DNA from 3 places in the Streptomyces sp. NPDC088812 genome. Region 2 is predicted to be linked to each of the others. Evidence: riboswitches for the same ligand, from Rfam matches in the RefSeq annotation. Region 2 holds a riboswitch; each other region holds the start of a gene.
The links. Region 2 has a riboswitch for cyclic di-AMP ahead of ACIP67_RS23165 (peptidoglycan DD-metalloendopeptidase family protein). Riboswitches for the same ligand answer to the same signal wherever they lie in the genome.

Region 1 (7,300 bases), on a different contig from region 2:
CGCCGTCCCCCGTCTCGATCTTCACGGCGATCCCGACCAGGACCGGCACGGCCGCCAGTACGGCCAGCAGGGCGAGGGGGCGCCAGCGGCGGAGGGTGACGGTCAGCTCGCTGCGGAAGAGGCCGAGGGCCCACAACGGGCGTGCCCCTCGGACGCCTTCGGCCCGCACCGCCGCGGCCGTTTCAGCCCGCGACATCGAAACCCTCCCCCGTGAGTGCCACGAACGCCTCCTCCAGCGAGGCCCGCTCCACGCCGAAGCCGCGCACCCGGACGCCTGCCGTCACCAACGCGGCGTTCAGGTCGGAGAGTTCCAGGCCGCCGGGCTCGCCCGTCACCCGGTCCTCGGTGACGACGACGTCACCCGCCCCCTGTTCCTTCAGCACGCGGGCCGCGTCCGCCGGATCCGGGGTGGTCACGACGAGCCGGCCGCGCGCCCGGGCCGCCAGGTCGGCCACCGGGCCCTGGACGAGGAGGCGTCCGCGCGCCATCACGGCCGCGTGTGTGCAGACCTGCTCGATCTCGTCGAGGAGGTGGGAGGAGAGGAAGACGGTGGTGCCGTCGGCGGCCAGCTCGCGGACGAGGACGCGGATCTCGCGCATGCCCTGCGGGTCGAGGCCGTTGGTCGGCTCGTCGAGGACGAGCAGGCGGCGGGGCTGGAGCAGCGCCGCGGCGAGGCCCAGCCGCTGTTTCATGCCGAGCGAGTACGCCTTCGCCTTCTTGCCGGCGGCGGCCGTCAGCCCCACCCGGTCCAGTGCCGCCGCCACGCGCGGGCGTCGGGTGCGCGGATCGGCGGTCGGGTCGGCGGCGTCGTAGCGCAGGAGGTTGTCGCGGCCGGAGAGGAAGCCGTAGAGGGCCGGGCCCTCGATGAGGGCGCCGACGTGCGGAAGGACGGTGCGGGCGGCCCGTGGCATGGGCCGCCCGAGCACCCGGGCCGTGCCGGAGGTCGGTTCGACGAGGCCCATCAGCATGCGGATCGTGGTGGTCTTGCCGGAGCCGTTCGGGCCGAGGAAGCCGAAGACGCTGCCCGCCGGGACGGCCAGGTCGAGGCCGTCGACGGCGAGTTGCCCGCCGCGGTAGCGCTTGGTGAGGGCGCGGGTGTGGATGACGGGGTCGCCCGCGCCCGGCACCGCGCCCTGCGCCGCGCCGGGCGCCGCGCCGGGCGCCACTCCCGGCACCGTTCCGGGCACCGTTCCAGGCTCCGCCCCGCGCACCGTCCCGGGGTCCACTCCTGGCACCGTCCCGGGGTCCATTCCTGGCACCGTCCCGGGGTCCATTCCTGGCACCGTCCCGGGGTCCACTCCTGGCGCCGTCCCGGGCACCGTTCCGGGCGCCTCCGCCGCGTCGCCGTCCATCGGCTCCCCCGATCCGCTGTCCACTGGTGGCCGTCAGGCCGGTGACCGGCCGCGTCGGCCGCTCACCGGCCCGAGTCGGCCGCTCACCGTGCCGAATCGGCCGCCTTGACCAGGGCGTCCTTGGTGACGGCACCGACGTAGACCTCGCCGTCGTCCGTGACCAGGGCGTTGATCAGACGGGTGGAGAAGACGGTCCCGGAGCCGAACTTGCCGGTGACCTTGTCGCCGAAGGAGCCCAGGAAGCCGCTGAGAGCGCCCGCGTCGGGCAGGTCCCCGGCGGAGGCGGCACCCGTGCCGCCGGTGTCGAAGGTGGCCACGGACGTCCAGCCGTCGCCGAGGACATCGAGGCCGGCCAGGTCCTCGCCCAGTTCCTCCTCGGAGGGGACGCCGGAGTCCTCGGGCGCCTCGGCCGGGTCGGCGGCCTCCCCCTCGGTCACCTTCGCGCCCTCGGGCGGGGTGAACTCGAAGGTGGAGGCGGCCGGCCGGGCGAAGCTGACCTGGGTGAAGCCGGCGTCGACGACGGCCGCGCCGCCCCCGCTCGGGGTGAGCGTGAACTTCAGCGGCAGCCCGGTCTCGGCGTCCACGGCCACGCTGATCGCGCCGACGGTCGAGCCGGACTGCTTCGGCTTGACGACCAGCTTGTAGGCGTCGCGGCCGGCGACCTGGACGGTCCCGTCGACGGTCACCGAGGTGGTGTCGTCCACCGCCTTCAGGGCTTCCTCGGTGAGCTCCCCGGGCGTGGCGGGCACGGGCGTGCCGTCGTCCTTCGCGTTCTTCTCGACGGTCGAGTGGTAGACCTCGTCGGAGGCGCTGTCGTACGCCCACACGTCCGTGCCGTTGTGGATGACGCTGTACTCGGCGGCGTTCTCCAGGAGGGAGAGCTTCTGCCGGTCCGGGCCGTCGGCGGCGACGCGCAGGGTGTGCGTACCGGAGGCGAGTTCGGTGAGCTTGGCCGAGGGGTCGGCGGACGAGCCGCCGCTCTCCCCGGTGGCCCCGGAGAGCAGCCCGGTCTCCAGGCCGCCCAGGTCGGGCAGGCCCAGATCGGTGCTGATCTTCACGGTGCCGGAGAGCTGCTGCACGTCGGACGCGGCGATCTTCTCTATGAGCTGCTGCGCGCTGATCTTCGGCAGGTCGGGGTCGCCCGAGTCGGCCAACGCCGGGACGAGCCCGATCGTCGCCGCCGCGACACCCGCCACGGTGACCGGAACGACGTACCGAACGGCCTTGCGCCGTCCGACGCGCGGGTCGTCGTCGGTCTCCCCGGCGCGTGTGCTGTCGTCGGATGCGTACGGTGCCATGTGTGCCTTACCTCCGTCGTCGGCGGCGGCTGGTCATGTCGCGAACGACCCCACCCCAAGCCGCCATTCTCACCCGAATCGGTGAGGATTGGGGTTCTCCGTGGTCTCCATCTGACCAAATCGGCCCACCACATACGTCAACCCGAGGACTCAACTCCGTCTACGCCTGCGGTATGACACGGGGGCGGGTGGCCGACGATGACCCGTAGGGGTGGGTGGGCGCGACGAAACAGCATGGGACGGGATGGGGCGGGGCGAGGCGGGACGGGTTGGGGCGAGGGCACCTCACCCGGCCCGGTGCACCACCGCGTCGCACAGCTCCATCAGCGCCTTCTTGGCCCCGCACTCCCGCAGCGGCGCCAGCACGGCCCGTGCCTCCTTCGCGTACCGCACGGTGTCCGCGCGGGCCTGCTCCAGCGCGGAGTGGGCGCGCAGGGCGGCCAGCGCCTCCGCGTGCCGTGCGTCGTCGCTCAGGTCGGAGTCCAGCAGCTCGCAGAGCGCCACGTCCTCGGGCAGCGCCAGGCGCTCCGCCCGCTCCCGCAGCCGCAGCACGGGCAGCGTCGGAATCCCTTCCCGCAGGTCCGTGCCCGGCGTCTTGCCCGACTCGTGGGAGTCCGACGCGATGTCCAGGACGTCGTCCGCGAGCTGGAAGGCGACTCCCAGCCGCTCGCCGTACTGCGTCAGCACGTCCACGACCGTCTCGTCGGCGCCCGACATCATCGCGCCGAACCGGCACGAGACGGCCACCAGCGAGCCGGTCTTGCCGCCCAGCACGTCGAGGTAGTGCTCGACCGGGTCCCGCCCGTCCGTCGGCCCCGCCGTCTCCAGGATCTGCCCCGTGACCAGCCGCTCGAACGCCTCCGCCTGCACCCGGACCGCCTCGGGCCCGAGGTCGGCGAGGATGTGCGAGGCCCGGGCGAAGAGGAAGTCCCCGGTGAGGACGGCGACCGAGTTCCCCCAGCGTGTGTTCGCGCTCGGCACCCCGCGCCGTACGGTCGCCTCGTCCATCACGTCGTCGTGGTACAGCGTGGCCAGGTGGGTGAGCTCCACCACCACGGCCGACGGCACGATCCCCGGTGCGTACGGGTCGCCGAACTGCGCCGCGAGCATCACGAGCAGGGGCCGGAACCGCTTTCCGCCCGCCCGCACCAGGTGCTGGGCGGCTTCCGTGATGAAGGGAACCTCGCTCTTGGTGGCCTCGAGCAAGCCTTCCTCGACAGCCGTCAATCCGGCCTGGACATCGGCTTCCAGAGCCTGGTCCCGCACGCTCAGCCCGAACGGCCCGACGACGGTCACGAGGGGTCTCCTGTCTGCTGGTGTCTACTGGCGGTTACACGGTTTGTCGATAGGTCGCTGCCATCACTCGAGTCAGCGTATCCGGTCACGTTTCGATCACTGATAAGCCCCCACGTCACCCGGCCCCGCACGTCGCTCGACCGGGAGACGACGAGAGGAGCCCGGATGAGCCCGGGCGGCTTCCGATCACGACCGGTATGTTTCCGATCAGCCGATACGAACGGACATTCATCGACTGACCGGGAAGCAGTGATTCATGTCCAGCGCGCAGGGGTAGGCGTCGAATCCGCCGACCGGCCTTCCCTCCGCGCGACGACGCCGTCCCCGGCCGCCGCCTCCCCGGCCGGGAGCCCTCGCTTGACCGGGGGCCTTCACCCGACCGGACGAAGGCGCACGAAGGCCCACCCCACCGTCGACGCCGACGACCGGCAGGGTCGCCGTCTGTCCCGGTCGCCTGCTTCGCGGCGCCCTTCACCAGCCCGGCGATCGCGGCCGCCGCCGGCCTGGCCGTACCGACCGCGTCACCCCGACCGCGCCGCCCTGGCCGCGCCGCCCTGGCCGCGCCGCCCTGGCCGCGCCGCACGACACACCCAGTCCGCTGCCCCCGTCGCCGGCTCACCGACCGCCTCCCGAGGTACCGCTCCTGCCGCGACCGGTTCGGAGCCGGACAGCCCCCACCCCTCCACAACACGCCCTTTTACAAAGGACTTGGGGCTCATTGTCCGTTTGGCACCTATTGCGATGACGGGTGAGTTGGCTCACTCCCCACCCCCACCCCACCCCCCACACCGAACCCTGTGATTCCGCTTTGCGCCAAGCCAGTTGACGTTTCACGACAGCAAAGGATCAAGCACCCCATACCGAGCGGATCATGGTCAATAGGGGTGTGGTGTGACTCCGCCACTTGTTCCGGACATGTGCTCTCGCATACGTTCCCGCCACAAGTCGGGCGGACGCCGAATCCTGCCGCCGCCCTTCACCACCCATCGACGAACACTCACGCACGGCAGGAGCGGGGGACCCAGGTAGACGCCGGGCCGTACGTCACGCACGTAACGGCCCCGGCTAGGGGTGAAGTCGTGCCGCCGTACCCGTACGGCGGCCGGCCGGGCACCTCCCCGCCCGAACCCGACAGCTCACCCCGCAGGCGCCGGAGAGGAATTCCGCCATGTCTGCTGCCGCCCAGCCCCGCCGCACCCGTCTCGCCCGCACCGTCGCCGCCGTCTGCACCGGCGCCGCCGTGCTCTCCCTTCCGTTCATGGCCGCCACCAGCGCCTCCGCCGCCGCCCCGACGTCGGTCACCACGACGTCGGTCACCACGGTCGCCGGGTACCCCGACAACCTCGACGGCTGGATCCGCGAGTCGCTCGCGATCATGGCCGAGCGCGGCATCCCGGGCACGTACAACGGCATCCACCGCAACATCCTCCGCGAGTCGTCGGGCAACCCGAAGGCCATCAACCTCTGGGACTCCAACGCGGCCAAGGGCACCCCCTCCAAGGGGCTGCTCCAGGTCATCGACCCGACCTTCGCCGCGTACCACGTGCCCGGCACCTCGTACGACCCGTACGACCCGGTCGCCAACATCACCGCGGCCTGCAACTACGCGGCCGCGCGCTACGGCTCCATCGACAACGTGTTCGGCGCGTACTGACCTGCACCCAGGCTCAGGACACACCCTGCGGGACACACCCCGCGGGACTCGCCCTAGGGGAAGAGTCTTTCGAGGACGACGGCCACGCCGTCGTCCTCGTTCGACGTCGTCACCTCGTCGGCCACCGCCTTCAGCTCGGGGTGGGCGTTGGCCATCGCGACACCGCGCGCCGCCCAGTCGAACATCGGGATGTCGTTGGGCATGTCACCGAAGGCCAGTGTGTCCTCGGGCCTCAGCCCGAGGTGTTCGGCGGCCAGCGCCAGCCCCGTCGCCTTGGTGATGCCGCACGGCTGGAGCTCCACCGTGCCCGGCCCGGACATGGTGACGGTCGCGAGCGAACCGACCACCGAGCGGGCCGTCGCCGCCAACTCGTCGTCGGACAGGGTGGGGTGGCGCAACAGCACCTTGCTGACCGGCTCGCACCACAGGTCGTCGCGCGACCCGACGCGCAGGGCCGGCAGGGTCGGGTGGGGCATCCGGTAGCCCGGCTCGATGAGCGTCAGCCCGTCGACACCGTCCTGGTCGACGGCCGCGTACACCTCGCCGACCTCGGCCTCGATCTTCCCGAGCGCGGTCTCCGCCAGGTCCCGGTCCAAGGTGACCGACCACAGCAGGCGGTCCGCGCCGGCGTCGTACAACTGTGCACCCTGGCCGCACACCGCGAGTCCCCGGCTGTGCAGGTTCGCCAGCAGCGGCCGGACCCGGGGTGCCGGGCGGCCCGTCACCACCAGGTGGCGGGCGCCGGCGGCCGCCACCCGCGCGAGCGCGTCGAGGGACCGGTCGGAGAAGGTGTCGTCGCCGCGGAGCAGCGTTCCGTCCAGGTCGGTGGCGATGAGGGAGTACGCGGCGCAGCGCGCGGCATCTGCGAAGGGTGCGGCCATGATCAGAGAATACGGATCCCGGCCGTCCCCAACTCACCTTCCCCTGAGGCCGATCCGCGGGAGGACGGGGCAAGGAGGCCGGAAACGGCTTTCACACGCAACGCCGGGTACAGGGCGGTTAAAGGCCTCTGCACCGATTGGCAACAACATGCTCCGCTACCTACCGCCCGAACTGCCTGGAGCGGTACCGTCCAAGAGTCCAGGGGGGACTTGATCGGGGGGTCAGGTTGAGCAGTGGACGTGTTCGTGTGCTCGGGCCGGAGGAGCTCGGCGAGGGGGATCGGGAGCGGTGGCGCGCGCTGCGCGCCGCGTCCACGGTCCCGCGCAATCCGTTCATGGAGCCGGAGTTCACCGACGCCGTGGGCCGGGTGCGGCCCCGCGCGCGGGTGGCGGTGGTGTACGAGGGGCGCGAGCCGGTCGGTTTCCTGCCCCACGAGCGGGGCCGGCTCGGCCGCGGCCAGGCCCTCGCGTACGGCGTGTCGGACGCCCAGGGAGCCGTACTGAGCCCGGGCCTCGGGCTGAACGCGGACGAACTGATGCGGGCGTGTTCCCTGTCGAGCTTCGCCTTCGACAACCTGGAGGCCGAACAGGGGCTGTTCCTGCCGCAGGTGGCCGCCGAGTACGCCTCCTACGTCATCGACGTGGAGAAGGGGTACGAGACCTACGAGTCCGTGCTGCGCGCGCAGTCGCCGAAGTTCCTGAAGACGACGCTCGCGAAGGAACGCAGGCTGGGCCGCCAGACCGGGCCGCTGCGGTTCGTGTTCGACGAGCGCGACCCGGCCGCACTGCGCACGCTCATGGCGTGGAAGTCGGCGCAGT
Region 2 (7,300 bases):
GGGCGAGTTCCGCTGCCCCGACCCTTGCGGCACCGCCCTGCGCCTGACGGCCCTGCTCGACGGTCTCGCCGTGCAGCTGACGTCCTACAAGGGCGCGGTCTCCCGGGCCCGCGCCCGGGAGTGGGTCGACGAGGCGCTGGCCCGCGAACTCGGGCTGGAGGCGCGGACGGTGAGCCTCCAGGGACGCTGAGGCCGGCCGCGGACGGTGAGCGTCCAGGGGCGCTGAGGCCGGCCGCGGACGGGACGCAGGACCGTCCGCCGGGAGGCCGCCGGCCCGCCGTCCGCCGGGAGGTTGTCGGCCCGTCCGCCGGGAGGCCGTCGGCCCGGACGCGCTGTGGCCCGGACACGCTTCGGTCCGGGCCCGCTGTGGCCCGCGGGCGCTGTGGCCCGGACGCGCTTCGGTCCGGACCGCTGTGGCCCGCGGGCGCTGTGGCCCGGACGCGCTTCCCCCCGGCCGTCGGCGGAACCCGAGGCCGTCGGCGGTACCCGAGGCCGTCGGCGGTACCCAAGGACCGGTGCGGGACGCCGAGTTCGAAGAGGGAGACGCCACGGACCGAGGACGCCCGCCCGCCCCACGGGTCGAGCGCGGCCGGCCGTCGGCACGGGGCGGACGGCCGCGCTCCACAGGGGCTCACGCCACCGAGGCGATCCGTGTCCTGATGTCGGCCGGCGACAGCGCCCCCTTGGCGGTCACGTGGTCGCCCGAGGACTGCCCGCGCAGCCGGCGCCCGATCCACGGCACCAGGAACTCGCGCGCCCAGTGCACGTCGTCGCGCCGTACCTCGAGGGTGCCGCGCGGCGGGAGCGGCGGCCAGGGCTGCTCGGGGTCGGCCGGCACCTCCAGTCCGAGGACCTGTCCGGCGCGCAGCGCGACGCGCGTGTGCCCCTCCGGGGAGAGGTGGAGCCGGTCGTGGTCCCAGGCCCGGCGGTCCTGGATCGACTTCAGGGACCACAGGTCGAGCACCGGACAGCCGTACCGGTCGGCGACGGCGCGCACATGCCCGTTGTAGGTGGCGATCTTGCCGCGCAGGTGCTTGAGCACCGGGATCCCGCGCGTGTCGAAGCCGGTCGTCACCATGACCGTCCCGGCCACCGCGGTCAGTGCGGCGATCGCCCGCTCGAAGCGCTCGGCGACCTCGTCCGGGTCGGTGCCGGGACGGAGGATGTCGTTGCCGCCGGCGCAGAAGGAGACCAGGTCGGGTGCGAGTCCGACGGCCTGGGGAAGCTGGCCCGCCATGATCTGGTCGAGCAGCTTCCCGCGCACCGCCAGATTGGTGTACCGGAAGTCGCCCTCGGGCCGCCGGTCCGCGAGCAGCACCGCGAACCGGTCGGCCCAGCCGACGAACGCCCCGTCGGGGCCGGGGTCGCCGACGCCTTCGGTGAAGCTGTCCCCCACCGCCACGTACGACCCGATCACTGATCTGCTGTCACTCTTCGAATCGTCTGCCACAACAGTGCATGATTCACCTTCGAATGTGACTTACGCGACCGTAGGAAGGGGTTGACGGGCGGTGAGATAAGCCACTCCTAAAGAATTCACCAATGTGGGAATAAGGGCTGCGGTCAGCCGTGTCGACGCAGTGACCACACCCGGAAGTCACTGATCCGGAAATGGCTCCACGTGGTGCGGAAGGCGAAGTGCCCGGCGGTGTACGGCTCCGGGTCGGTGTAGTCGAAGACGAGCCGCCCGTTGTTCCACCACCGGACGGTGGAACCGTCGGAGACGATGCGGACGTGGTTCGGCTCGTTCGCCACCAGCAGCGGCTCGGTGTAGTCGTAGACCAGCGGCCGGACCCCCGCCTGGCCGACGTAGCGGCGCAGCCGGGTGGTGGTGTTGGTGTTGGCGCCGTAGCCGACGTAGTACGTCTTGAGGTGGTCGTACTCGGCGAGGGCGCCGCCGCGCGGGGTGGCGAAGAGGTCGTCCGGGGAGCGGGCGTCGAGGGCGTTCCAGAAGTTGTTGAGATCCGAGACGCGGTCGTTGGCGCCGCCCGCGGAGACCGGGGTGGCGGTGTACTCCAGGACGTACGGTCCTTCGAGCCGCTGCTTGAACCAGATGGTCGCGCCGGCGGGAACGTCGACCTCCAGGATGCCCCGGGAGGCGGTGACGGTGCCGCCCTTCTCCAGTTCGACGGCCCACTGGCGCAGACCGTGGCGGAAGTCGTCGTGGGCGATCAGGCGGCGGTGGCGGGGGGCGGCGCTCGCCTGCGCCGCGGGGGCGAGGGCGGCCAGGGCCGTGCCGGCGGCCAGGGCGCCGAAGGCTCTGCGGGAAGTGGTCACGGGAGACGGCTCCTTCAGGGGGTCGTGACGCGGGGTGCGGGGACGCGGCGGGTCTCGGTGCCGAGGTAGTAGTCGGTGTACGTCGACTGGAGGTAGCCGCGGACGGTCCAGCCGAGGCGGTACCCGGGGTTCTGGGCGAGCGTGTAGAGGCGCGTCCCGGTCGGTTCGGTGGTGGTGTACAGGCGCAGGGCGGTGTGGTCGGCGGTCTCGGCGAGGATCTCCTCGCGCCAGTCGCCGAGGATGTCGCCGTAGAACGGGGTGGCGTTGCGGGCGCCGGAGACGACTCCGGAGGGCTCGAAGATCTTCGTGCTGGTCTGGGTCGCCGGGTCCCACTTCTCGACGTAGGTGTAGTCCAGGTTCTCTGACGCCTTGTCGCCGTCCCACCAGATGCGGAAGTTGACGCTGGGCGTGGTCGTGGAGACCTTGCCGTCCTGGACGTTGTAGACGCCCGCGCCCGGCGCGGTGACGTCGGCGGTGGACGTCCAGTACTCGTAGCCGGGGTGGTCGGGGTCGATGTCGCCGGTGCTGCCGCGGCCGACGTCGATGTCGGTGTCGTTCACCCAGTCCGCCGGGTGCTGGCCGGTGACCAGGCGCTCGCCGGTGTCGGCGTCGTAGTAGTACCAGGGGAAGTTCGGGATGACGCCCAGCTCCGCCTGCTGGATGGCGAAGCCCTCCAGGCCGGGGCGGTCGGGGTCGAGATCGGCGATGTGGAAGCGGTCGCCGTGCCCGGCGCCGTCGACGACGTAGCGCAGGGTGCCGTCGCTGTTGACGACGTAGTTGCCGTCGGCGATCTCGTCCTTGCCGTCCCCGTCGACGTCGACGGTGCGGATCTGGTGGAAGCTGGTCGCGCCGCTGTCGGAGGGCACGACGTACTTCCAGCGGCGGGTCAGGTCCGTGCCGTCGAAGTCCCAGGTCTGGAAGAGGATCCGGAAGGTGCCGCGCTTGGCGCCGACGCGGGTGACCAGCTTGGTGACCAGGCTCGGGTGGACGCCGTCCAGGTAGGCGATGCCGAAGTGGCCGCCGGAGGGCCCGTCGGCGACGAAGTCGTCGGGGACGGGCTGCCGGGTGCGCTCGGTGCCGGTCGCGCCGTCGATCACCGAGACGAACTGGTTCGCGGGCGAGGCGGCGGTGACCTGCGCGCCGTCCGCGAAGGTGGTGCCGTCGGCCGTGTGCACCAGCACCTCGGCCCTGCCGTCGCTGTCGAGGTCGTACACGGTGACGTTGTCGTCGTTGCGGTAGCCGCCGATCGCGGTGGATCCGCTGACGGCGGCGGGCGCCGGGTCGTTGGCGCCGTTCCCGCCGACCTGGGTGTAGGAGCCGGGGCCGAGGTCGACCCGCCACAGCCGCTCGCCGGAGAGGGTGTAGGCCTCCAGCAGGTCGGACCTGTCCCGGGTCTGGGAGAGCCGGCTGACGACGAGTTCGTAGCGTCCGTCGCCGTCGAGGTCGCCGGGCCAGGCGTGCTGGACGGTGTAGCCGTCGGCCGCGGCGAGCGGGATCTCGGCGTACCCGTCGGCGAAGTCGAGGGCGGCGGAACTCGGCCGCTGCTCGTGTCCGTCGACCACCGCGCGCACGGTGTAGGTCCCCGTGCCCCGGGAGTCGTCCTGGTAGGTCGTCGACTTCCTGATCGGCTCGCGGTTCAGCCGGCGGCCGTTCTTGTACACGTTGAAGGCGATCGCGTCGCCGTACCGGGCGTACTCGGTGCCGAGCAGGCGCCAGCTGAGGAAGGTGCCCTCGCCGGACGGTACGGCGACCAGGCCGCGGTCGAGGTTCTCGACGATCCGGCGCGGCTGCTCGGCGGCCTGGCCGGCGGGTGCGGAGAAGAGCCCGGCCAGCAGGGCGGCGGCGGTGACGGCGACGGTTCTTCGGCGTCGGGTGGGGTTCACGTGTGGTCCTTCACGATGAGCGTGGTCGTGTGGTCGGCCACCTCGCGATGGCCCGGTCGCCGTCCACGGAACCGAACGGCGTTCGAGGAATCGGACATACGAGAGGGCGGGGAAAGCGGTTGCCCCCTTGCTGGAGATCACTGTGTCCCCCCTCCGCCCCCGCTGTCGACGGTCCGGCGGGACCTGCCATACGACCGCAACACAGTGATCATGAACGCGCAAAGCCACCGAAGGCCGGACCCCGGGAACGGGTCCGGCCTTCGGTGGCGTGTCGGACGGGTGGTCGTGCGAGGGGTCAGCCGACGGAGACCCCGTGCGAGCGGAGGTAGGCGACCGGGTCGATGTCCGAGCCGTAGTTCGGCGTGGTGCGGATCTCGAAGTGCAGGTGCGGGCCGGTCACGTTGCCGGTCGCGCCGGAGAGGCCGATCTGCTGCCCCGCGGAGACGGTCTGGCCGGCCGAGACGGAGAGCGAGGACAGGTGGGCGTACTGGGCGTAGTAGCCGTCGGCGAGCTTGATGACGACCTGGTTGCCGTAGGCGCCGCCCCAGCCGGCGGAGACGACCGTGCCCGCACCGACCGCCTTGAGGGAGGTGCCGGTCGAGACGACGAAGTCGACGCCGGTGTGGTAGCCGCTGGACCACATGCTGCCGGACATCCGGTACGGGGTGCCGATGGCGGCGCTCGCCACGGGGAGGACGAAGCCGCTGGAGGCGGTGGTGTTCTCGGCGCTCTGCGTGGTCGACCCGGCGGAGGAGCCGGAGGACTTCACCGACGTCGAGGACTGCGTGGACTTCGACGACTGCGTCTTCGAGGACTGCGTCTTCGAGGACTGCGACGACTTCGACGAGGAGGAGGAACCGGACGACGTGGACGGCGACTTGGTGGTGCCGGTCGTGGCCGCCTGCTCGCCGATCGACAGCTTGAGGCCCGGGTGGATCAGCGACGGGTTCGCGCCGACGGCCTGACGGTTGTCCTCGTACAGTTCCTGCCAGCCGCCGCTGACGCTCTGCTCGTCCGCGATCTTCGAGAGGTAGTCGCCGGCCACCACCGTGTAGGTCCGGGTCTCGGTGGCGGACTTCGCGTCGGCGGCGGCCTGCTGCGCCACCGGAGCGGCCTGGACCGACTTCTCCGCGACGGAGGAGACCGACCGGGCCGCCGACTGGGCCGGTGCGGCATGGGCGCCGGCGGCACCCATGAGCGGAAGGGCGAGCGCGGCGCCGCCCGTTCCGGCGACGGCTATGGAGCGGGTGAAGCGCGGGGTCTTCGGGCGGCGGTGCTTACCCTTCGCGGGCATGGCGGATTCCTCTCCGGCGCCTGCGAGGTGAGCTGTCGGGTGCGGGCTGGAGATGCCCGGCCGCGCCGAGGCACGGCTTTACCCCTAGCCGTTCCGGAGACCGGAACAGGCGGTTCTACCTGTGGGTCCCCCGCTCCTGCCACATACGGGTGAGTGTGTGCGGGCTCCGGGCGGCGGCAGGATTGGGCGTCCGTCCGGATTGGTGTGGAACGTAAGCGACCAGGACGCACAGGAACAAGCAGCGGTTGCGCTGTTCACGCCTTTCTCTTGATCCTCTGTGAGAATTCCCCGTCACTTTCCGTGCACCACCGGGCCCGCACTTCCCGGAACGCCCATAAAAACGCCTTGATTACGTGAGCATGACGGGCGACGCACGGTCACGGATATGACGCTCCTCACGTGACACGTCTCCAGGGTCCTTTATTCCGGGGCGAGTTGTGATGAACGAATGCAATCCGGACAGAACTCTCAGATGCGACGCAGCCGGATGACCGCCGCATCGAGGTCGCCGCGCAGCCCGGTACGCAGTCCGTGGTTCAACAGCACCGCGCCTCGGTGCACTTCGCCCGTTTCCATGCATTCGTACGACTCTGCCGGGTTCAGACCGCGCAGCCGCAGCACCGGTGCCGGCTCGCCGTAGCGCTGCGCCTGGAGCCAGGCGAGGACGACGCTCTCGTCGCCTCGCACGTACTGCACGGCGCTCAGGCCGCCCTCCGGGGGCCGCAGCCGGTACAGGTCGCCGTGCTGCACGAGGGGCCGGATCTCCTTGTAGAGCTCGACCCAGCCGCGCGCCTCGGCGAGCTCCTCCTCGGTCCACTCGGAGAGGTCTCCGCCGACCCCGAGCACACCGGCCATGGCGCTGACGAACCGGAAGCGCAGTGAGCTGACCCGGCCGTTGAGCTGGGTGTTGGGGCTGTCGGTGACCCAGGCGGCCATGATCCGCGCCGGGTGCACCTGACTGAAGCCGTGCTGGATGGCGAGCCGGTCCAGCGGGTCGGTGTTGTCGGACGTCCACACCTGGTCGGTCCGGCCCGCGATACCGAGGTCGATCCGCCCGCCGCCACCGGAGCAGGACTCGAAGGCGACGCCCGGGTGGGCCGCCCGCAACCGGTCGAACAGGGCGTACAGGGCGCGCACATGGTCGACCCAGAGCCGCTGCGGGTAGGGGTCGTCCGGCCAGCCGGCGTCGGTGAAGCAGCGGTTGAAGTCCCACTTGACGTAGTCGATGGGCGCGCTGGACAGGAGGGTGTCGAGCTGCTGCCAGAGGTACTCCTGGACGTCCTCGCGGGCGAGGTTGAGGACGAGCTGGTTGCGGAATTCCGTCCGCTTCCGTCCGGGCTGGAACTGGACCCAGTCGGGGTGCGCCCGGTAGAGGTCGCTGTCCGGATTGACCATTTCGGGCTCGACCCAGATGCCGAACTGCATCCCGAGCGCGTGCACCTGGTCCGCGAGCGGCTTGAGGCCGGCGGGGAAGCGGTCGGGGTTGGGGCGCCAGTCGCCGAGTCCCGCGTGGTCGCCGGTGCGGGCGCCGAACCAGCCGTCGTCGACCACGAACAGCTCGACGCCGATGGCCGCGGCGCGGCGCGCGAGGGTCGCCTGCTGCTCCTGCGAGATGTCGAAGAAGGTGGCCTCCCAGGAGTTGAACAGCACGGGCCGGTCCCGCTCGGCGTCCGGGATCACGTACCCGCGCTGGTAGGCGTGCCAGGCGCGGCTCGCGCCGCCGAAACCGCCGTCGCTCCACAGACCGGCGAAGAGCGGCGTGGTGAAGGACTCCCCCGCCGCCAGCTGCAGCAGGCCCGAGTCGTCGTACCCGGCGCCGCCCGTGACCTGCACGCGCGCGTCGGGC
Region 3 (7,300 bases), on a different contig from region 2:
CGTTGAGGGGCGACCTCGCTCCCCAGACGCGGTGCAGGCCCAGGTCCTCGAACCCGACGCCGAGCAGCAGCCGCACCGTCTCCACGCCGTACCCGACGCCCCAGGCGTCCGGCCGCAGGGCGAAGCCGATGGCGGCCCCGCCCTGCTGGTGCGGGTCGGTGGCCAGACGCCCGAACCCGATCAGCCGGTCCGTCGCCCGCTCGACCACGGCGAGCGCGTACTCGGTGCGCGGGGTCGCGGTCGCGGCGGCGACGGACCGGCTCAGGATCCGGGCGACCTGGTCACGGGTGCGCGGCTCGAACGACAGGTGCGCGGTCGCCTCGGGGCTGCCGTACACGGCGTGCACCGCGTCGACGTCGCCGACGGCGAGCTCCCGGAGGCTCAGCCGTGCACCGGAGCGGATGACCGGATACATGCCGGGAGCTTACCCACGGCGGGCCGGGCACGCCCCCGCCCACCGCACCGGATCCGGGATGCGCGGCCCGTTCACGGTGCTGACGGAGTCCGAGCCGCCGGCCCCGGTCAACCGGCTTCCGGTGCGGTGTACGAGAAGTCGTACGCCGCCCAGTCGGTGAGCGTCCGATAACCGAGGCGCTGGTAGAGGGCGTTGCTGGTGGGGTTGGACAGGTCCGCGAACAGGACCGCGTCCCTCGCGCCCGCGGCCAGCGCGGCCCGGCTCACCTCCGCCGTCACGGCGCCCGCGTAGCCGCGACCGCGCAGGTGGGCCGGGGTGTAGACGATGTCCACCTGGATCTGGCCACCGATCAGCGGGTTCATGCCCGCGATGGAGACGGGCGTGCCGTCCGGGGTCTCCCAGAGCGTGTAGCGCTTGTCGGCGAAGCGCGTGTCGGCCCATGTGCCGGCGTCGATGGAGACGTCCTCCCCGACGGCCTTGGCGAACTCGCCGCACCAGAACATGACTTGCTCAAGGTCCTGCTCGCCCAGGATGCGGCCTCGGCCAGCCGGCAGCGGCTCGGGTGGGGTGAGCGTGCCGAGGCGGTACAGACGGAGCCGCGTGTCGCGGAGTTCGGGCGTCGCCCCGGTGTACCGCTGCCACGCCTCGGCGAAAGCGGCGGCGGTGCCGTGGTCCGCATTGGCGGAGGGAAGGGCGTGCCCGAGGGCGGCCAGGCGAGCGGCGAGGGAGTCGGCCTGCTCGGGTGAGAGAGGGGAGAGGCCCACACCACGGGGCGGAAGGTGGTGGAAGGTGGCGTGGACCTCGCCCGCTCGCTCCAGCGCCCCGAAGACCGGAGCTCCGGTGCCGAACGCCTCCGCCCCACGCGCGCGCACTCTCTCGGCCCACGTCAGCTGCATGACGTGCGGGCCGGGCCGTGAGCGCAGGAAGTCTCCGGCTCGGGCGAGGAAGTCGTTCACGTCGTCGGTGAGGTGCCAGTCATCGGGTCGCATGTTTCATGCTTTCCCACGCCGCAGACCCGCGCCCCTGATTTCCCCTTCGCGACGGACCCGCCTCGAGGCGAGATGGGCGGGCCAACACGGAAGGGGCACCCCTCCGGAGAGGGGCACCCCTTCTGACCTGCATCGCTCATGACCTGCGCGGAGGCGGTGGGATTTGAACCCACGGTGACATCGCTGCCACGACGGTTTTCAAGACCGTTCCCTTCGGCCGCTCAGGCAACTCGCCTACGCTGCCACCTACCTGGGGCGGAGTGGGTTCAGCACTCCCGCCTCACGCACTGCGCGGGGTCCGTGGTCCACACGGGGTCCACTGGCCCGCTTCCGCCACCAGAGCTGGCCGTCTGAGGACGCAACGGTCGACTGCCCAGCCCATACACCCCCGACGCCCCCGGCAGAAACACCGGCAGCACCCGGAAACGCCGAGAAGAAGTCCACGGCCACGCATAAGAAGAGACTCTGGCTTGTGGGCCAGAGTCTCCCTGCGCGTCCGCAGATGTCTTTTACACGGGGTCTCCGTGTGATTGCTCTAGTCGGTCCTGAAAGGTGATGGAGCGACTAGGTAGATTTGTTCCTGTGCTAAGTGATCAAGCCTGTCCCCGGGTGAACCGCACGATCCCGATGATGAAAAGGGTCAGCCCGATCGTGGCGAGCACCCCCGTGGTACCGGCCTGGTAGTACGAGACCTTCTCCATCGTGCGATGGAGACCGGCCGCGAAGACTCCGCCGAGGAGCCCCACGAGGAGGATGATCGCGGTCTCGTACTTCCGCATCTTCTTGGACTTGTCGTCGTCCTCGTTACCGCCGCCGTTACCGACGTTGCCAGTACCCGGACCCTGCGTGCTGCCGCGTGCCGCACTCATTGCAACCGATCCTTCTCAGTCGCCTACGAGGTGAGCTGTCGGGTTCGGGCCGGTTGAGTTGCCCGGCCGCGCCCCTGGGCGGGAACGCGACTTCACCCCTAGCCGGCACCAGCGATTGACGCTGGCTTCGGCACATACCTTGGGTCCCCCGATCCTGCCTGGTCCGTGTGAAGCGACTGGGCATCCGAACGGCGGCAGGACTCGGCGTTCCGCCCGGACGGCCCCACCGTTCCTGTGATGGGGACTTGTCGTGATGACGGATCTTGACTCACCGATGACCGAAAATCCCAATCGATTCCGGGATTTGTGGCAATGCTCACCACCGACACCGAGCATCATGACAATCACACTAATCTACGCAGCTCAAACGGAGGTTGACGGTCCGGCAGATCCGGTCGACAAGAGGCCCAGGTGGAGGCTCATACACGCGCGTAGACGATCCAGGGCTACCGCGCGGCACAGCTTCCTGTGGCGTGAAGGGCGCCGGTAGGATCCGAGCGCATCTCCGGGGGGGTGCAGGGGCGGCTCCGGGCGCGTGTCAACAACTTGGGGGCCCTGCCCCGGAGTAAGAGCCTGCGCGGACATGGGCTGGCGCCCGTGGACCGGTGCACGGACAACCGACCACTGGCCACGGCAACGCCCTGACCGAATCCCGTGAAACGGCCGCCCCCCCATCCGTACGGAATCACGCGACAGCGTCGTAGCTCGGCTGAATGATCTTGGCGGACCGCTACCCATGCACCCAACGAGGCGGCATCATGATCTAGCGCCTTGATCGGCATGTCACTACGAGCGTGGGGGGACCATGTACTTCAGTGAGCGTTTTCAGATCGAGTACGAGGCGGCGTTCGACTGGTTCGACCCAATTCTCGAAAACGACACACTGCTCTTCGTAGACCCCTTCCTTATCTTCGCAGACACGGACGCAGACTGGCAGCGAGCGTACGGCGAAATCATGGATTATTTCCAGTCTGCTTTTAAACTCCTCGCGAGCAGCAAACTCAACCCCAAGCATCAGTACTTCAAGCGCACACTGTCCCTTATGGAGTTCCCGGAACCGCGCGAATTTCGTCTAGGGTTCGCAAGCAAGAGCAGCGAGGGATCTGGATCCGGTCCCGGCCTCGCCAAAAAGGTGGTCGACGCGATGAGCCAAGCCATCCGCCGGGGAATAGACGATATCGAGCACTTCGAAGAGCTGGGAATCCTGGTATCGGGAATCAATAAGGATCGCATCTCGGATATCACCTGCAACCTCCTAAAACCGCGCCTCATCAAGTACACTCAGGACATTTGCCACACCTTCGACGTCCCCATGGAAGTCCGCAAGATTCGGCACAGCCATTACGACGAGTCGCGATCGCGCTGGATGGACGCCGAACATCTCGTCCCCGTAGATCCCGAAACGGACAAGCCCGTCCTGCTCGTGCCGAAGCGATTCTTGCGCGAACTTCCAACACTTTCGTCCGATAACTGGGGCGACTTCTTGGACACCTCGCTCAGGGACGATCTCAACATCAAAATCTCCCAGGGAATGAAAAAGAACGAGATTATTGCCCTGGCCCGCACCCATCCGGATGCGGTCCGCCGTTGGGTGCAGTACATGCAGGAGCGTGGATCGAGCGCCTACGATGTCGACTCAGACCCGATGCTGCATGTCAACTGGCAGCGTCTCGCACGCGAAGCGGTAAACGCATCACCAATCGAGGAGAAGCCCCACATCTCTAACGAGGAAGACCTTCTCTCGTTCGCTCACACGGCAATCGATCACTTCCGAGACTGGGTAGAGAAGAAGGGAGGGTGGCGCGTTTTCTGGCGAGACATGCAGGAACTCAAGTCTATCCCTGAGCCGAACATGCAACTCCTCTTCCTTGGAGTTCTAGAACGCTACTGCGCCCAAGCAGGAGTTCGCTTGGACCGTGAAGTAGAGACTGGTAGAGGCCCAGTTGACTTTACGTTCACCTCAGCCGGCGGTATTCGCGTACTGCTGGAAATGAAGAAGCTCACGCATGGCGAGTTCTGGCACGGGCTTCGCACTCAAACGCCGATCTACATGGTAAGTCAGGACGTTAGGCATGCCATCTTCCTAACCGTTCGCGATTCCATGAGTAAGCCAATGAGAGAGCGCTGGATGAAGCTTGACCTAGAAGCAACTGCGGCGAGTGAAGCTAATTCATGCACGATCGAAGTGGCCCGCATCGACATCATGCCGAAGGATTCTGCGAGTAAATCCTGACGAACCTTCACCCCAGTGTCACGAGTTCCTGATGCGGCACGCTGCGGCAGGCATAGTCGGTCTCGCTAGAGCCACGGACGAAGCGTTATTGACTCTGGCTCCGCAGTCCGTTGGCAGCGCGGCCCAGCCACTGCGCGAAGGACCGGTGCTGCACGATGGCGTTCGCACGGCTGCACCCGTTATGACCCACCAGTGACATCAACGGCGTCGGACGCCAGCACCCCAGGAGGTTTCGGCTGACCAGCGCGGCCGGGCCCCCGTCGATGCCGCACAGTGATCGAACTCCTAAAGCGGGGTAGTGGCGTCGACGGCCCCTGATGCGGTGCAGGCGCAAGAAGAGCGTGGTTGAGGCCGGTGGAGTACAGCGAGGCACAGGCGTGCGCGGTCGGTCGCTGCAGCCGATGTGGCTGACCGTCGCCAGTGGCATCTCGTCAAAGTGACGAGAAAAAAGCCGAAAGCGCACCCTCGCCGGATCGGTCTGAGATCCTGGAGACCGATCGAGAGGGGCCGCAGGTATGGAGTGGAAGACCCACGGTGAGCGCCAGATCTACACCAACAAGTGGGTGAATCTGTGTCTGGTCGACGTCCAACAGCCTGACGGGCGCAGGTGGGAGTACCACGTCGTTCGCCTCCGGCACCTGGCCGTGGCCGCCGTGGTCAACGACCGGCAAGAGGTGCTGATGATGTGGCGGCATCGCTTCATCACAGACTCGTGGGCCTGGGAGTTGCCCATGGGTCTGGTCGAAGAGGGCGAGTCCCCGGAAGAGGCAGCGGCCCGTGAAGTCCTGGAAGAGACAGGCTGGCGGCCTGGTCCCATCAAGCCCCTGATCTACGCGGAGCCGGCCAACGGCATCACCGACTCACAGCATCACGTCTTCCGCGCGGACGGGGCCACCTACGTCGGCCCGCCCACAGAGAAGAACGAGTCCGACCGCATCGAGTGGATACCCCTCAGCGAGATCCGCGGCATGATCGACCGCCGCGAGATCGTCAGCAGCGGATCCCTCGTCGGTCTCCTCTACCTGCTCATGGATGAGGCGATCCGCTGACCGGTGGGAGGACTGCCCGTAGCCGTGCCTCGAAGGCCAGGGCTACGGGCTCTTGCCTGTGTGGGGCCAACTGGTCGTAGAACTCCCTGAGGTGGCCTGACACCCGCTCGGAGGCCACTGCCGACGCGGATTCCAGGGCCTGCGTGGCGGTGCTGCACGCCTGGTCGAGCTTGCCCTGGTCCAGCTGCGTGCGGGCCAGCCAGAACGCGTGGAAGGCGCGGCCGCGCTGGTTGGTGCGGTCTTCCCTGCGCAGCGCATCCGCGATCAGAGGTTCCGCGGTCGCTGCCTCGCCCAGTCGGCCGTGGGCAATGCCCGTGTCCACAATCAGCTTCGGTTCGTCGAAGTAGGTCACCCATGCCGGGTCCGGGTCACTCGCCTGGATCTGCTCGAACTGGCTGTGCGCCTCGGCGAGGGCCCGGTGAGTCGACGTCCGGTTGCCGAGAGTGGCATGGGCGAAGGCTTCACGCATGGACAACATCGACAGGACGCGCGGCGTGGTGCCGAGCGCTGAGCGGGCCTGGTCCTGGGCGGCGGTCACGAGTGCCAAGGAGTCCGTGGGCTTGTCCTGGTAGGTCGCCTGCAAGCTCATGCAGGCGAGGACGTTGGCCATGAACTGCCGGTCGTCGATCTGCTTGGCCAGTTGGAGGGCCTCAGTGAAGTACGCGCGGGCCTGGCTGTACTGGCGGGCGTCGAAGTAGGTCCAGCCTGTGAGGCGTGCCAGCTCGGCCGCGATCCCGTAGAGCCCGTTCTGGATGGACGGCGGCCGATTTTCCTTCAGCAGTCCGACCACGTAGCGGAGCTGGCCGACGATGGCCGGCCGGAGAGCCTCGCCGCCGTGCTGGTCGTCTCGTCGCCAGTAGTCCTCGATCGAGGATCGGAAGGCTTCAAGCGTGGCTGTGCTGAGGCTGGTCCGCGTCGCCAACGCAAGGATGCTGTCGACGTCCGGCCCAGGGAGAGAAGCGGGTGGCTGCTGCTCCGGCTCCTGGTCCTCCTGCGGCGCCTCCCGCTCGGTGACGACGAGAGCCTGCGGCGTCTCCCAGGGGCGGCGGGCCAGACCGAGCATGCCTCCGGGGATGCGCAAGCCGTCCGAGATGCGCTCGATCACGTCCATGTGCAGCAGCTGGCGTCGACCGGCGATGACCTCGCCGACTCGGCTGGGTGTCAGCTCGCATCGCCTAGCGATCATCGACGGATAGATACCCGCCCGGACTTTGACCAGCCGGAAGACTCTGGCGAAGTCGCGTACCCGACATGCATCGATCATCTCGGGATCGGTCAGCAGCCTGGCAGGTAACTCCTGCGGCCGGGATGCGTCGGGCATCGGGCTGGCTCCCACACTGCCAGGGCTACGGAACGTCGCCGATTCTCTACTTCCGGCGATGTTACCCAAGTTGGGTAATCAGCCTGACCTTTTAGCGGAGGTGCCTGAATCGCGATGCTCCTCTGCATGGCGAGCAATCAGCAGACCCGACCAGGCCTCGGTGCACTGGCGAAGGACAACGCCAACGGACGCATCGGGGTCGTCATGGGTGCAGTCGGCGGCCGTGTCCAGATGCGGCCGACACAGGGCGGCAGGGAGTGGGACGCCATGCCGGACGACGTGGTGTCGCTCAGCGCGCGAGAGGAACTGAGCGCACGCCTGGCCGCACGGAACGACGACAGCCGGGTCGGGCTGTGATGCGCGCTGTCGGCCGATACGCGGGGGTCCTGTTCATCATCTGCATCAGCGGTTCGTGCGGCCTGGT

Region 1: another riboswitch for cyclic di-AMP. It lies ahead of ACIP67_RS12930 (transglycosylase SLT domain-containing protein); the one in region 2 lies ahead of ACIP67_RS23165 (peptidoglycan DD-metalloendopeptidase family protein).
Region 3: another riboswitch for cyclic di-AMP. It lies ahead of ACIP67_RS16515 (hypothetical protein); the one in region 2 lies ahead of ACIP67_RS23165 (peptidoglycan DD-metalloendopeptidase family protein).

Annotation. Positions count from the first base shown of each region.
Region 1 covers NZ_JBIVJP010000006.1:159,124-166,423, reverse strand. Annotated here, with positions in the region: gene ACIP67_RS12950 (ABC transporter permease) at 1-196, opposite strand, end outside; gene ACIP67_RS12945 (ABC transporter ATP-binding protein) at 183-1,250, opposite strand; gene ACIP67_RS12940 (outer membrane lipoprotein carrier protein LolA) at 1,436-2,650, opposite strand; gene ACIP67_RS12935 (polyprenyl synthetase family protein) at 2,936-3,946, opposite strand; cyclic di-AMP (ydaO/yuaA leader) riboswitch at 4,931-5,109, shown strand; gene ACIP67_RS12930 (transglycosylase SLT domain-containing protein) at 5,115-5,600, shown strand; gene ACIP67_RS12925 (HAD family hydrolase) at 5,654-6,481, opposite strand; gene ACIP67_RS12920 (GNAT family N-acetyltransferase) at 6,730-7,300, shown strand, end outside.
Region 2 covers NZ_JBIVJP010000013.1:96,186-103,485, forward strand. Annotated here, with positions in the region: gene ACIP67_RS23145 (TetR/AcrR family transcriptional regulator) at 1-190, shown strand, start outside; gene ACIP67_RS23150 (SGNH/GDSL hydrolase family protein) at 632-1,417, opposite strand; gene ACIP67_RS23155 (DUF6250 domain-containing protein) at 1,564-2,277, opposite strand; gene ACIP67_RS23160 (hypothetical protein) at 2,292-4,160, opposite strand; gene ACIP67_RS23165 (peptidoglycan DD-metalloendopeptidase family protein) at 4,456-5,454, opposite strand; cyclic di-AMP (ydaO/yuaA leader) riboswitch at 5,459-5,620, opposite strand; gene ACIP67_RS23170 (alpha-galactosidase) at 5,923-7,300, opposite strand, start outside.
Region 3 covers NZ_JBIVJP010000008.1:196,773-204,072, reverse strand. Annotated here, with positions in the region: gene ACIP67_RS16530 (GNAT family N-acetyltransferase) at 1-415, opposite strand, end outside; gene ACIP67_RS16525 (GNAT family N-acetyltransferase) at 523-1,404, opposite strand; tRNA gene ACIP67_RS16520 (tRNA-Ser) at 1,553-1,642, opposite strand; gene ACIP67_RS16515 (hypothetical protein) at 1,998-2,273, opposite strand; cyclic di-AMP (ydaO/yuaA leader) riboswitch at 2,279-2,466, opposite strand; gene ACIP67_RS16510 (hypothetical protein) at 3,079-4,506, shown strand; gene ACIP67_RS16505 (NUDIX hydrolase) at 5,022-5,555, shown strand; gene ACIP67_RS16500 (hypothetical protein) at 5,533-6,876, opposite strand; gene ACIP67_RS16495 (hypothetical protein) at 7,003-7,233, shown strand.